3 regions of the Bacillus sp. ISL-77 genome follow, and region 3 is predicted to be linked to each of the others. Evidence: a T-box and tRNA genes for the amino acid it is inferred to sense, from the RefSeq annotation. Region 3 holds a T-box; the other regions hold tRNA genes.
What was found. The T-box of region 3 lies ahead of argS (arginine--tRNA ligase). A T-box ahead of a tRNA ligase gene usually reads a tRNA of that ligase, here a tRNA-Arg.

Region 1 (3,282 bases), on a different contig from region 3:
ACTAGAATAAAAGTTAGAACCATGGAGTAATAAAATGACCAATATTCCATGGTTCAACCTTTTCGAGAATAATATTGCAATACGGTTCATTACATTTCTCTAATCAAGTAATAATAGCTAATGTAGTAACACAATTTAGAATGCTATTGGATACTAAGACATCCTATTCTACATATAGTATAGGATATTTGACATATCGTGAAAGGACGATATAATGAATGTTATGAAACCAGTAGAAATTTTTAAAGCTCTAGGTAATGATACAAGACTGCAAATATTAGTTTGGCTAAAGGAACCGGAAAAGCATTTTTCGCCACAACCCGAGGAAGTGAGTGACTTAAAAAAATCAGGGGTATGTGTAACACAGTTCCATCAGAAATTAAATATTTCCCAATCAACTGCTTCGCAGCATCTTTCAATTCTACATCGAGCTGGACTTGTAAAAACAGAACGCCATGGCAAATTTACCTATTATAAAAGAAATGAAGAAGCTTTTCAGCGAATTAAAGAAATGATTGGGAAGGAAATATAGAAAGAAACTGATCTCTATTAAGGTTAAGATTTCAGTGTTCTTTCTATTTTTTTGTTCTTTCTTTACAGATCTAGCTGCCAATTGGTGGCTTTTCTATGTTATGTGACTAACGGGGCAACATTCCTTTAATAAGAGAACTGGAAAAAGACAAGTTTGTGAAGAAGTGTACTTAAAGTAACTGGCTTTACTTTAATAAACTATGATCGTCAAAAATGGCGGTCATTTTTTTTACTTTAGAATATGTAGTTAAGAATAGGAACGTATATATGATGGATCAGTAACTTAATGGGGCACTGGATGACGAAAGAGGGTTATATTTTATTACCATGTGCCTGATGATGGAAGCCTATGACGTGGAATCCGAAGCCTTGACGCATTACAAAAGATGATATTAATCGGTTCAATTTAGGGTGGTAACTATGACTAATAAATTTAGCAAGTAGGCCGTGCTAAAATCGTCTGAAAACCCATTCGTATCAAGGGTTAGAGGCGTATAGGTCTTAAGAGAAAGTATATGACGTAATAACCTTCGCCTATCGGCTCGGTGATGTAACCAAAGCTTATCAGCTTCAGTAACATCTAAAGATTATATAGATTATGTTCTAATAGAAGACTGCATAAGCAGGATTCAACTGAGCGTTAGCGAGGTTTAGTATTACGACATGACGATTAACGATTATACGTTAAACATAACCATAATAAAATCGTTATTTTACGTATGAGGTGAACCGATGAATACGCTAATAAAAGTAGATAATTGAGTTATTCGTTGTAAACTGTTAATGCAGCTGTGCGGTCCTTTTTACATATTAATGTAATTTATTTAACTCCACAATTTGGTAAGGAGGATGGTAAAATGAGACTAATAGAAAGGCTTATCACTCGCCCTTGAGAGGAGCTTGTTAAATGACTGATTTAACTTTTATTCAAAAGGAGAAGAATTATTGTGTTTGAAGACGTATTCTTATTACTAGCTATCTTTCTCTTATCTATTCTTGCCGTTTATGCTTATCAATCAAAAAAAAGACAAGAAGAGCTCGAAGCATATGAAGCACGTTTAAGTGAAGCTGGCATTAGAGAAATTGACCTAATGGACGGTGTTGAGTTTGAACAATATCGAGGTGTCCTACAGTTACAAAACTCTGTCCTACAGTCATAAAAACCACGTCCTACAGCTAACGAAAAAAAAAACGCAATGTCACGTGATTGTCCCGTATGATTGAACGGAAACAAATACGATAACACAGCGTTTCTTAAAAAGATGTCCCAGAGAGGATTCGAACCTCCGACCTACAGTTTAGGAAACTGTTGCTCTATCCTACTGAGCTACTGAGACAAATAAAATAGGAACGTTATTTATTATAATTTGTTAATTCTAAAAGGTCAATAAAAAGTTGAGATTATTGAATTGGCAGGTCTCTGGCCACTTCGTTTTTTTTCGCAGTCTTTTCACGGAAGATCAACCAGACGATTAGACTAAGCCCAATTAATAGTCCTTCAAGCGATAAAATGTACCATGGATAAGGTCCTAAAACATCTAATAAACTCGCACTGTCAGGTTTATGACTTAAGAACATATAATTTCCGTCTACCAGTTTATTGATCAACATAATAATCGGCATTAACACATTCAAAAAGATACATAATTTTAATACAGACCAAATCGTCGGTCGGTATCCCTTTGCCCATGTAAAATAAAGTGGCACCCAGATCTCCATCAAATGTGTATAAAAGAAATGGAAAAATCGAAAATGCGGGAAATCATAATTTAATGATGGTGTTAATAACGCCTGAGATGCGCCTAATAATGCAGTGAATAATAAAATCTCATAGATTATTTTTTTCTTAGTTAACAATAAAATGACGGTTAATATCAGACTAATACTGCACAATTCTAATGGGATGGCGTGACTGACATCCCAACTTCCATTTAAAAGCATCCAGGTATGATAAGTCGTTTCCATGATGATTAGTGAAATAGCGACCCCGATTTCAGTTCGTCTCCATTCATTAGCCTTCAATTTATCTCTAAACATGAATAGGCAGACTGAAACTAAGAGTAAGATAGAGATAATAACAAAGTGACTTGCAGAAAACATCTCAAAATCAAAGTTTTTGTTACTGCGGCCAAAAACTCCATCCATCTTACCACCACCCCTGTAGACAATAATCAAAACAATTATCAATTGTAAATTAATGCTAGTTTTACCTTAATAATTATATTCGATGGGATTTGCTTTTACTCCTCTTAAGAAATTTTAATTATTTCCTTTTTGATTATGATTAGGTTTTTTCTTCCTAATAAAGTCTTCTCGAATTATGGTATAATAATTTGTCGAAGAAAATCGAAAGTCTTTATTTAGTGGAGGTCATTATGGCTGCATATACGCCGATGATACAGCAATACTTAACAGTTAAGGCAGATTACCAAGATGCCTTTTTATTTTTTCGTTTAGGCGATTTTTATGAAATGTTTTTTGACGATGCGATTAAAGCTTCGCAAGAATTAGAAATAACTTTAACGAGCAGACAAGGTGGCACGGATGACCGAATTCCGATGTGCGGCGTTCCCTACCATGCGGCACCGAACTATATTGAACAACTCATTTCAAAAGGCTACAAAGTGGCCATTTGTGAGCAAGTGGAAGACCCGAAACTGACCAAAGGGATGGTGAAAAGGGAAGTTGTCCAATTGATCACACCGGGAACAGTGATGGAGGGCAAGGGGTTAAATGATAAAGAGAATAACT
Region 2 (3,282 bases), on a different contig from region 3:
TGTCCCACTACATTCAAAAAAAATCACCCCTGCTACGTTTTTTATTGTAACAGGAGTGAAAATCTATTTCAACTATTAAAATTGGCTTTTTTTTCATGCAAACGGTTACTTATGTCAAATTTGTTAATTACACCGAATCCTGCTTCTACTCCGTCAATATAAACAACTGGAATCATTAAACCATATTGTTCGGTTAATTCATCACTGGATTCAATATCAATTTCTTCTAAGGCAAACTCCGAGTCTTTGTTTATCTCTAGAAGTGTAGACTTTGCCTTGTCACATAGGGGGCAGCTTTTCCTTGTATATAATGTGATTGTTGTTTGCTCCATCGTTTTTGTTCCTTTCATTCAAACCTTTTTCTTTTCGAAGAGGAGGGAATTCCCAATTGATCCCGGTACTTAGCGATCGTCCTTCTTGAAACCACCATACCTTCCTCTATTTTTAAATGTTCGACAATTTCTTGATCAGATAGCGGTTTTTGTTTATTCTCTTTTTCTATTAATGTCGCAATTTTCTTCTTTACCTGTGTGGAAGATGTATTTTCATCATCCGAAACGGTTTGTATGGTACTTGTAAAAAATGTTTTCAACGCGAACGTCCCAATCGGTGTTTGCACATACTTTTCCCGGACTGCTCGGCTGACGGTGGATTCATGGATATCAAGTTCTCCAGCAACTTCCTTCATCGTCAACGGCACTAAGTATTGTGACCCTTTTTGGAAAAATGAAGCCTGTTTTTCAATGATTTTTGCTACAACCCTTGTCAACGTCTCTTTACGCTGTTCAATGCTTTTTTGGATCCACTGGTAATCCTGGAGTTTATCTTGTAGAAAGCGGCTTACCTGTTGGTCTTGGTCTTTGAATTTATGATAATACTGCTCATTGAGGCTAATCCTTGGCAGCGATTCATCAGACATCCGTACGGTTAGTCCCTCGCTTGATTGCTCAACGATTGCATCTGGGATAATATACGTGGTTGCTTCTTTTCCTAAAATGGCCCCAGGCTTAGGATTCAATGTTTGAATTTGATCGTATACATCTTGTATATCCTTAAGGGTTACCTTCAGTTCTTTAGCAATTTTCTTCCACTTCTTTTCGGCGAATGGAATGAAATGATCGCCAATTATTTTTTGCGCGAGTTCGTTATCTGGATTTAGATAATATATTTGCATCAATAGGCACTCTTGAAGGTTTCTTGCCCCGATGCCTGCTGGCTCCAGTGTTTGGATAATGGCCAAGCATTCTTCAACTGAATCTTCCATTACACTTAGGTTTTTGGCGATTTCGCTAAGGTTCCCAATAAAGTAACCGTTTTCATCTAAATTTTGGATAAGATGGCGTATCACACTTAATTGTTCCACCGTTAGGTTCGTTATTTTTATTTGAGACAGTAAATAATCTTCAAGCGAAAATGGTTTGTCAGCAATTTGATCAATCCAGTCCTTTTCCGCTTTTTGGTGTTTGCGACGATTACGGTCAATGAGCGGATTCATTGGCTTGATATTGCCATTTTCAACCTGCAAAAGGGGATTTTCAAGTGCCTTATCTTCTAAAAAAGCAGTTAACTCATGGGCAGAGTACTGCAACAATGCAATGGCCTGCGATAGCTCCTGTGTCATCGCCAATTTTAATGTTTGCTGCTGCCATAAACCGGCCTTCAAGTTCATTCGTATCCCCCCTGTTTACTATTTTACACGATAGAGGGAATTTCGGGTATTAGAAAATGATATTCGAGGATGGAAGAAAGCCTTTTTGAGGAATAAAAGCTAAGTGGTTTTTGGATGAAGTTTTGGTTTTGTGCCGATTTCCGGTGGTTTTGTGCCGATTTTCCGTTTTATGTGCCATTTTTGAAAGGTTTTGTGCCATTTCGAGCATGTTTTGTGCAATTAACCTTTTATTGGAAAATCGAAACCTTTTTTCAAAATAAAAAACCCCCTGTTTTAAAAAAACAGGGGGTTTTCATGATGCGCTCGGCGAGAATCGAACTCACATTTTAAGCTTCGGAGGCTTACGTGCTATCCGTTGCACCACGAGCGCAAATATTAGCGACTTACATATTATATGCCAGGTTCCTTCACATTGCAAGCAAAGAATTGTTTAAAATAGTCAGGAATGGTTATGCTGAATTAGGGAAAGTTGTCGAACATTTTTAAAGAGGTATTGTTTGACCTTTATTGACCATCAGTGTATGATAACTATACATATTACTTTTATCTTTACAATCAAAGGAGGAAGAAAAATGAATTTGATCCCTACAGTTATTGAACAAACAAACCGGGGCGAGCGTGCTTATGACATTTATTCCCGTCTGTTAAAAGACCGGATTATTATGCTTGGTAGTGCGATTGATGACCATGTGGCGAACAGCATTGTAGCACAATTATTATTCCTTGAAGCGGATAACCCTGAAAAAGATATTTCTTTATATATCAACAGCCCAGGCGGCAGCATCACCGCAGGTATGGCTATTTTTGATACCATGCAATTCATCAAACCAAAGGTACAAACTATTTGTATCGGTATGGCCGCATCCATGGGTGCCTTCTTGCTAGCAGCAGGTGAAAAAGGCAAGCGTTATGCACTTCCAAATGCTGAAGTCATGATTCACCAGCCACTAGGCGGTGCACAAGGACAAGCAACTGAAATCGAAATTGCAGCAAAGCGTATCCTTTTCCTTCGCGAAAAATTAAATGGAATTTTAGCCGAACGGACTGGACAGTCGCTTGAAGTAATCAGCAAAGATACAGACCGCGACAACTTCATGACAGCAGAACGTGCAAAAGAATACGGTTTAATCGACCATATCATCACTCGTAATTTAATCGAAGATGAGAAAAATAAAAATAAATAAGTACAAGGAAGCAATCGGCATCTAGCCGGTTGTTTTTTTTGCTAAAAACCAAAAAAGGCCGGTTCCAATTGGCTCCGGTCCTCTTTCAGATCAATGTTCTTTTTGGATAAAATCAGCTAATGCTTCAATAGCAGATGCTTCATCATCGCCATCTGCTACTATATCAATCATGACACCTGAGCCAACAGCCAAGCTCATTAAGCCCATTATGCTCTTTGCATTTACTTTCTTGCCATCCTTCTCTAGGAAAATATCCGCAGAAAATCGGTTGGCTTCCTGAACAAAAAGAGCCGCAGGTCGTGCTTGAAGACCCGTTTTTAATTTTACTTCCACTTGTTTCACTAACATTACACAATTCCTCCTCATTGTTTTTTACTCTATTTTTCTTGGAGCTTTGTACATAATTATTATCTTCAGGTTAGTCTTCAC
Region 3 (3,282 bases):
CCTGCAGCTGAGGAACATCTCCGTCCCAAGCAGCTGGACTAGTACCCGAGGCAAATAGCGCCATATAGTTTGCTGGCAGCTGAGTAGATTTTTTCGGGAAGCCAAACATAAATTGCTCGGCAACAGTTAAGACATGGCCAACATGCCAATGGATGGTATTATTAAACCCTTCCGGTTGAACGTCAGCGATCCCCTCTTCTAGTGCATCAACACTTTTAACAAACCTATCCCTTGCTAACTCATAATGCTTAAATAATAATTCACTCATTTTGTTTTCCCTCCCATTCGATTACATAGCTATAGTTAAATTGATTTTTGCCTTGTCTGGAAACTACATTTCAACCGGAGCTTCCAATCCTAATAAACGTAATCCTTCTTTCAAAACTTCCGTTACTGCATAGACAAGTGCTAACCGTGCTTCCTGTTCTGGAGTGTCTTCAAGGATTTTTACCTCAGCATAATATTTATTGAAGGCTTGTGCTAGATCAATAACATATTTAGCCACTTGGGACGGGTCAAAGTTTATACAAGCTCTTCTAATAGCTGGCGAAAATTCCATTAAGAGGCTGGTTACCTTCCATTCCTTCTCCCAAGTATTTTCGTAGGTTAAAGCCCCTAACTCCGCATTTACATCCGCTTTTCGTAAAATAGAACAGGCACGAGCATAGGTATATTGAACATATGGACCTGTCTCTCCTTCGAAGCGGAGCATCTCTTCTAACGAAAATTCAATATCATTCATTCGATTGTTCTTTAAGTCATGGAAAATTACTGCTCCAACACCGACCTGTTTAGCCACATCCTCTTTGTTTGTGAGATTTGGATTTTTCACTTCAATATTATGCCTAGCCATCGCAATTGATTCATTTAAGACCTCTTCTAATAAAACTACCTTGCCTTTTCGCGTGGACATTTTCTTTCCATCTTTTAGCATCAACCCGAATGGAATATGATGCATTTGTTTCGACCAATCGTAGCCCATCTTTGCTAACACAGCCATTAACTGTTTGAAATGGAGGCTTTGTTCATGGCCAACCACATATAAGGATTGGACAAATTGGTATTCCTCCTGGCGATAAAGAGCCGCCGCTAAATCTCGGGTCGCATACAGCGTTGCCCCATCAGATTTTTTGATCAGGCATGGCGGCAGCTGTTCTTCGGTGAGCTCGACCACCTGTGCCTGTTCGGATTCGACCAATAGCTGTTTTTCTTCAAGAAGCTTGACGACACGCTCCATTTTGTCATTATAAAAGGCTTCGCCGGCATAAGAGTCAAATTCGACATTCATTAACTGGTATATTCGCGAAAACTCTTTTAATGACTCATCACGAAACCATTTCCAGAGTTTTAATGCTTGTTCGTCTCCATCTTCTAGTCTTTTAAACCAGCTGCGCCCTTGGTCTTCAAGGCTTGGATTCGTCTCCGCTTCTTCATGAAATTTTATATACAGGGTTAATAGCTCTTTAATCGGATTCTGTTTGACCTTTTCGGCATTTCCCCATAACTGATAGGCAGTGATCAGCTTCCCGAACTGTGTCCCCCAGTCACCAAGATGATTGATTTTAATGGGCTTGTAACCACATTTCTCGACAATTAATGCGAGCGAATTGCCAATCACGGTTGAACGCAAATGTCCCATTGAAAAGGGTTTAGCAATATTAGGGGAGGACATGTCGATGGTGACAGCACCTCCGTTCCCAAACGTAAGCGCACCATACTTCCCTTTTGCTGAGATGATATCATTCACTACTTTTTCAGAAGCCGTCTTTTTGTTTAGAAAGAGATTAAGATAGGCTCCCACCACTTCTACTTTTTCAAAAATGGGAGAGTTAATCTTCTTACTTAATTCCTCTGCAATTAGATTGGGGGATTTTCTTTTCACCTTCGCTAGTGTAAAACAGGGAAAGGCTAAATCACCGAGCTCTTGGTTCTTAGGTTTTTCAATCATCAGTTCCAGTTCTGTTTGTGAAATCTCATGGTCAAGCACTTCATGTAAAATGGCTGCAAGCTCCTGCTTAAAATTCATCTTTAAGACCTCCATTTATCTTTTAAAAAACAAAAAACTCCCGTCTCTACTAAAAGAGACGAGAGTTCATAATCCCGCGGTACCACTCTAATTGTTCAAAAGAACCAGCTTTCCTTTGTAACGGAGGATCCTCCGGCATACCCTACTCGAGTTCAGGTACACATCTCAAAAGTGCGCTTCATTATCTGTTCTGTTTCAGGCTCCCACCACCCCTGAATCGCTGGTACATCATAGATAACTACTCTCTTTATCATTGATTTTATCCGAATTTATTATCCGTATTATACTGGATTAAAATGGATTTTTCCAGTGATTTTGATTATTTTTTACATTCAGGTAATCCTACAACTAAAGGAGGGATTTTTATGGTGAGAAGAAGAAATAAAATCCTTGTCCCCGAGGCGCGCAATGGCTTAGATGCGTTGAAAGCGAAGGTCGCGAATACCGGGAACCCTGAGGATGCGAAATTTGAAGCAGCAGAAGAAGTGGGTGTTCCATTAATGAAGGGCTATAATGGTCAGCTCACGTCTGAACAGGCCGGTAAGGTTGGCGGCAGGCTGGGTGGCAGCATGGTCCGTGAGTTGGTCAAAATGGCACAAGAAAACTTAGCGAAGAAAAAGTAACGCCCGGGGCCTAAATTTGTTAGGTCCCCTTTTAATTTTTGGCTGTGTTAAAGGTCATTGTTGATTTTATAGCAAAGTTGATTGGTGCAAAAATCAACAGCCAAGTTTAACAGAGCAAAATTTTTAAAAAAAGTTTGACAATTTTGTGACAATTGATAGAATATTCTTACAAGGAGTTGATGGTGATGCAGGAAAAACACTTAAAGAGTATCTTCACATTTAAGAAAACAGCAATCTTTGGAAGCGGCCTAGGGCTCATTCTTATTTTGTTAGGTCAATTTGTAAACGGTTACAGTAATACTTATTTCTTAACTGCACTAGGATTTGGAATACTTGCCGGTTCTGTGGTCAATTACCTTTTTGGAACATTTTTAAGTTTAATGGAAGAACTCACTGGCAGCCGTAATAAGAATAGGCCAAAAATTGCCACTGCTTCAAAAAATATTTATCTTTTAAAATAAGAAATCGGTAGCGCCACTTAGTGTCGCACCAACTAGCTAAAAGACTTGTATAGAGGTACACACAAGTCTTTTTTTATGTGGACAAACCTTTTACTAAAAATACTTTCATGATTTCCGCGATTTGTTCCGAGCTCAGCGGCTGATGATTTCTTTCCCAGTCTGAAACTAGGGC

Region 1: it encodes a tRNA-Arg, which carries the amino acid that the T-box ahead of argS (arginine--tRNA ligase) is inferred to sense. The anticodon was not compared.
Region 2: it encodes a tRNA-Arg, which carries the amino acid that the T-box ahead of argS (arginine--tRNA ligase) is inferred to sense. The anticodon was not compared.

The regions. Positions count from the first base shown of each region.
Region 1 is NZ_JAGGQY010000041.1:32,298-35,579, reverse strand. It holds gene J7E77_RS17485 (ArsR/SmtB family transcription factor) at 224-532, shown strand; gene J7E77_RS17480 (hypothetical protein) at 1,479-1,691, shown strand; tRNA gene J7E77_RS17475 (tRNA-Arg) at 1,795-1,868, opposite strand; gene J7E77_RS17470 (YwaF family protein) at 1,933-2,676, opposite strand; gene mutS (DNA mismatch repair protein MutS) at 2,907-3,282, shown strand, end outside.
Region 2 is NZ_JAGGQY010000037.1:144,003-147,284, reverse strand. It holds gene J7E77_RS15630 (glutaredoxin family protein) at 69-332, opposite strand; gene rpoN (RNA polymerase factor sigma-54) at 347-1,669, opposite strand; tRNA gene J7E77_RS15620 (tRNA-Arg) at 1,968-2,039, opposite strand; gene clpP (ATP-dependent Clp endopeptidase proteolytic subunit ClpP) at 2,242-2,853, shown strand; gene J7E77_RS15610 (HPr family phosphocarrier protein) at 2,944-3,201, opposite strand.
Region 3 is NZ_JAGGQY010000021.1:23,627-26,908, forward strand. It holds gene J7E77_RS08200 (DinB family protein) at 1-268, opposite strand, end outside; gene argS (arginine--tRNA ligase) at 332-2,026, opposite strand; T-box leader at 2,078-2,289, opposite strand; gene J7E77_RS08210 (alpha/beta-type small acid-soluble spore protein) at 2,395-2,649, shown strand; gene J7E77_RS08215 (hypothetical protein) at 2,835-3,110, shown strand; gene J7E77_RS08220 (TetR/AcrR family transcriptional regulator) at 3,184-3,282, opposite strand, start outside.